Regions from separate parts of the Comamonas guangdongensis genome, predicted to be linked through region 2. Evidence: riboswitches for the same ligand, from Rfam matches in the RefSeq annotation. Region 2 holds a riboswitch; the other holds the start of a gene.
The links. A riboswitch is a leader RNA that binds a small molecule or an ion and turns the genes downstream of it on or off. The one in region 2 is predicted to bind cobalamin.
Positions count from the first base shown of each region.

Region 1: it holds a riboswitch for cobalamin, as region 2 does, so the genes downstream of both, AB6724_RS00925 (TonB-dependent receptor domain-containing protein) here and AB6724_RS12610 (FecCD family ABC transporter permease) in region 2, are expected to answer to the same signal.

Region 1 covers NZ_JBFYGN010000001.1:205,354-207,546, forward strand. Annotated here, with positions in the region: gene AB6724_RS00920 (FtsX-like permease family protein) at 1-744, opposite strand, end outside; cobalamin riboswitch at 810-1,036, shown strand; gene AB6724_RS00925 (TonB-dependent receptor domain-containing protein) at 1,102-2,193, shown strand, end outside.
Region 2 covers NZ_JBFYGN010000013.1:13,638-15,830, reverse strand. Annotated here, with positions in the region: gene AB6724_RS12615 (ABC transporter ATP-binding protein) at 1-38, opposite strand, end outside; gene AB6724_RS12610 (FecCD family ABC transporter permease) at 35-1,099, opposite strand; cobalamin riboswitch at 1,312-1,559, opposite strand; gene AB6724_RS12605 (beta-keto acid cleavage family enzyme) at 1,946-2,193, shown strand, end outside.

The DNA of each region.
Region 1 (2,193 bases), on a different contig from region 2:
CTCCGCCGCCACCTGGCTGCGTGCTGCGTTGTCGGCCAGCAGCAGATCGATCCGGTCCAGTTGTTGAAAGCGCTGCAGCTTTTCCTGCAGGGCGGCGATGTCCATGACGGCCACGGGAGCGCCCGTGGCCGCTACCGTGCCGGCGATGCGCAGGGTCTGCAGCCGGCCGTTGAGCAGCCAGTGCATTGCGGTGTTGGACGCCCGTTCGGGGCTCAGCTGCAGGGCCTGCAGCGCCGCGGCGTTGAGGAAGACCGCATCGGGCGCGAACAGATCGAGCCGGTCGCTGCCCGCAAACAGCTGTGGCATCAGGGCCGGCGCCACGGGCGCGAGCTTGGTGGCATCGCTGCCCAGCACGCGCAGCGCCGTGCCCCGGGCCGCGCCCTGAGTAGTGCGGGCATCTGCGTCTGGCGCAGGGCGGTCGGCGTCCGCTGCGGGCAGCAGCACCGTGGTCTCGAGCCAGGGAACGGCGGCCGCCACGCCCCGGGTCCGTGCCACCTGCGCATAAAGCTCCAGCGGCAAGCCGTCCTGCATGGCGTGCAGCTGCAGATCGGGTTGGCCGTTGACGCTGCGCACCGCGCGCGAGAACTCGTCCAGAGCCGACTGGTTGATTACATGCACCGCAAAGCCCAGGGCCACGCCCAGCATGATGGCGAGCAGGGCCGTCGCCGTGCGCCAGGGATGCTGGCGCAGTTCCTGCCAGGAGAAGCTGGCCAGCAGCTGCAGAAGCGGAGAGTGGAACAACACGGCTGGGGACTATCGGTCGAAATGGCGCCCTGCATCTGCAGGCGGAGGAGCAAGTATGCGGCATCGCTAAAATAGAGGGTTTTGGTGCTCGCGGCGTTGTTCTGACGCAGCAGTTAAACGGGAAACATGGAGGTCTGCGTTCCCGCGGACTCAGCATGTACTGCCCCCGCAACAGTGAGTGCACAGGTGAAGAACCAAGCTGTCTACCGCAGCCACTGAAGCGCATAGCGCTTTGGGAAGGCCTGGCAGTGAGTGCATCAGTCTGGATACCGGCCAAAGATGTGCCAGGGCTTGCGAGAGCTTCTGGTGGGGGTCGCATCTGGCGGGGACGCCAGTGTCAACGGTTCAAGAATTTTTATGCATAGCTCCAGTTCCCTGCACCCGGGCGGCCTGCCCATGGCCGCAGCTTTTTCCGCACTTCTGACCTGGGCGGCCGCTGCCGCCATGACGCTGTGTTCCGTCACGGCCCGGGCGCAGTCTGTGGTTGCCGGCGAACAGCGCATGGCCGAAACCGTGGTCACGGCCACGCGCTCCGCCATCTCGGTCGACGAGACCCTGGCCGATGTGGCCGTGATCTCCCAGGAACAGATCGAGTCCATGGCTCCGGTACGCTCGGCGGCCGAGCTGCTGCAGCGTCTGGCCGGAGGAGTGCAGCTGTCCAGCAACGGCGGCCGCGGTGCGGCGCAAAGCGTGTTTCTGCGTGGCACGGCCAGCACCCAGACGCTGCTGCTGATCGACGGCGTGCGCTATGGCTCGGCCACCATGGCGGCCCCGGTGCTGGAGAACCTGCCGCTGGAGATGATAGAGCGCATCGAAGTGGTCAAAGGTCCGGCATCCGCACTCTATGGCAGCGAAGCGATAGGCGGTGTGATCCAGGTCTTCACCAAGCGCGGTGCGGATGCCGGCAAGCCCTTCCTCGGCAATGCCTCGGTGACCGCCGGCGAGAACGGCTACAAGGCGGCGTCGGCAGGGCTGCGCGGTGCGCAGGGCGGGTTCGGCTACCAGATTGGCCTGAACCGCCTGGTGGACCACGGCTTCTCGGCAACCAACCCCAAGGCCGGCCCCTATACCTACAACCCCGACCGCGACGGCTTTGACCAGACCTCGGTGAATCTGGGTCTGGGCTATGCGCTCAACAGCGACTGGCGCGTGGACACGAATTTCCTGCAGTCCGAGGGCCGCGTGCATACGGACTCGGGCCTTGGCTCCAATCCCTATTCCGACCTGAAGACCCGGGTGGCCAAGCTCAAGCTCACCGGCAAGGTGCTAGCCGACTGGACCACCTATGTCTCCGTGGGCCAGTCGCGCGACGAGCAGAGGAATTTTGGCTCGCCCTATGGCGACAGCCATTTCAACACCACCCAGCTCGAGTACAAATGGGACAACGAGATCCGTACCATGCTGGGCACGGTGCTGGCGGGGGCCGAGCGGCTGGAGCAGAAGGTCGAT
Region 2 (2,193 bases):
AGCTGGCTGGCTTGCAGCAAAGGGCTGTCGCTGTTCATAGGCTCAGCCTTTCGCGCGTATTCCTGCGGCACAGCATCCAGACAAAGAACGGGCCGCCCAGCAGCGAGGTGATGACGCCCACGGGCACTTCCGCCGGTGCAAAGCTGATGCGCGAGAGTACGTCCATCCAGACCAGAAAGATGGCGCCTATCAGTGCTGCGACCGGCAGCACGCGGCGATGCTCGGTGCCCACCAGCATGCGCGTGACATGGGGCACGATCAAGCCGACAAAGCCTATGGGGCCGGTTAGCGAGACCAGAACTCCGGTGACCAGTGAGACCAGCACGAACAACCAGCGTCGCGTGCGGGTGGTGTCCACGCCCAGCGTGGCGGCCGTCTCCTCGCCGGAGAGCAGGGCGTTGAGCGAGCGTGCCTGCGTCAGCAGCGCAGCCACGCCGGCCAGCAGCAGGATGGCTGGCAGACCCAGCTCATTCCAGCGGGTGCCGGCAAGGCTTCCCAGAGTCCAGGTCAGTACCGAGTTGGCCAGCTCGCGCTGATCGGCCGTCAGCACAATCAGGCTGGTCAGGCCACCCAGGCAGTAGGCGATGGCCACGCCGCCCAGAATCAGCCGGGAAGCCAGCAGCTTTCCGTTGGCCGAGGCCAGAAAGTAGACCGCCGTGCAGGCGGCCAGCGCGCCTCCAAAGGCTCCCAGAGGCAGGGCGAGCTCTCCTGCAAATGCGAGTGCGCCGAAGGCAAGTACGCTGACCGCACCCGCCGAGGCACCGGAGGACACGCCCAGCAGATAGGGGTCGGCCAGCGGATTGCGCACCATGGCCTGCATCGCCACGCCCACCAGCGCCAGGCCTGTGCCCGACAGTGCGGCCAGCAATACGCGCGGCAGGCGCACGCGCCAGACGATTTGATACTGGGCCGTGCTCCAGTTGCCGGGCTGCAAATCCAGGCCAAGCCGCTGGCCCAGTTCATGGGTCGTGATGAGCCAGGCCTGCTGTGGCGCCATGCGCACCGGGCCCAGGGTGATGGCCAGCGTCAGCGATATCAGCAGCACGATGAGCAGGGCTGCCAGCCATAGAGCCTGCTGACGGCGCTGTCGGAGGAACAAGCCGGCCACCATCATGGGGTGATCGCCAGTGCGAATGGCAGGTCGAGAGACAAGAACCGCATTTTTGACAAGCCAAGAGGCTGCCTGCCGGCTTGTGAGGGGGCCATGCTTACACGTGGCGCATGCGGAATGCGGCGGTATCAGCTTGCTGCCATCACGCTGCTCCCCGCAGGCGGCCATTACGAAAGCCGAGCGCCAGGTCTTACTCCGGGCGGCGCAGCACTCAACAGGCCGGTATCCGGGCTCGCAGATTGCGCGAACGCATGCCATCTCGCCTTCCCGGCGCTGCCGCGCACCTCATGCGTCGAGGCCACGTGGAGCGTCAGTGGCTGGCTCCCGACATTGGCAGGAGCCTTGAAATGGAGTTGATCTGCTGACCGTTGCGGGGGCAGCCAAGGATTTCCACCTTGTTCCCGTTTAACCCGATGGAAAATCGGGCACCTGTTGCGTTGAAGAAAGCCTATTGCAGACCATGGTCTGAAGTCTTTGCTCCTGCAAAAATTATAGGGCAGTGATTTGCCGCCTTGATCGGGAGAACAGCCGGAGGGGCAAAAGGCGAAGGCATCTGGTCCGGACCGGATCGAGCAAGGCCTGCTTCCCTGCTTCCCTGCTTTCCGAGGCCGAAGCGCCAGCACATGGGCATGGGCCGCCTGGGCATCGCTGGCGCACTTTGCCAAGCCCGCAACGCGATATGGCAAATGCTCTGCCAGGCAACTGGCCTACATTGAATTTGCTTTTGATTTCGACGGGCTGCCGCTGTCCGGCAACTGCCCAGGGACTGACTGCGTCTCGCCGCATGCCTGACCTCTGCCGTCCGCCGAAGCCTGCATTTCACTGGAGACACTCATGAATTTCCTCGACGGCCATCTGTTCCCCGAAAACCAGCAGCCCCTGATCATCACCGCCGCGCCCTATGCGCCGGGCTGGCTGCCTTCCGATTTTCCCGAAGACATCCCCGTCACCATGGAGGCGCAGATCCAGAAAGCCGTGGATTGCTACAACGCCGGCGCCACCGTGCTGCACCTGCATGTGCGCGAACTCGACGGCAAGGGCAGCAAGCGCCTGTCCAAGTTCAACGAGCTGATCGCCGGCGT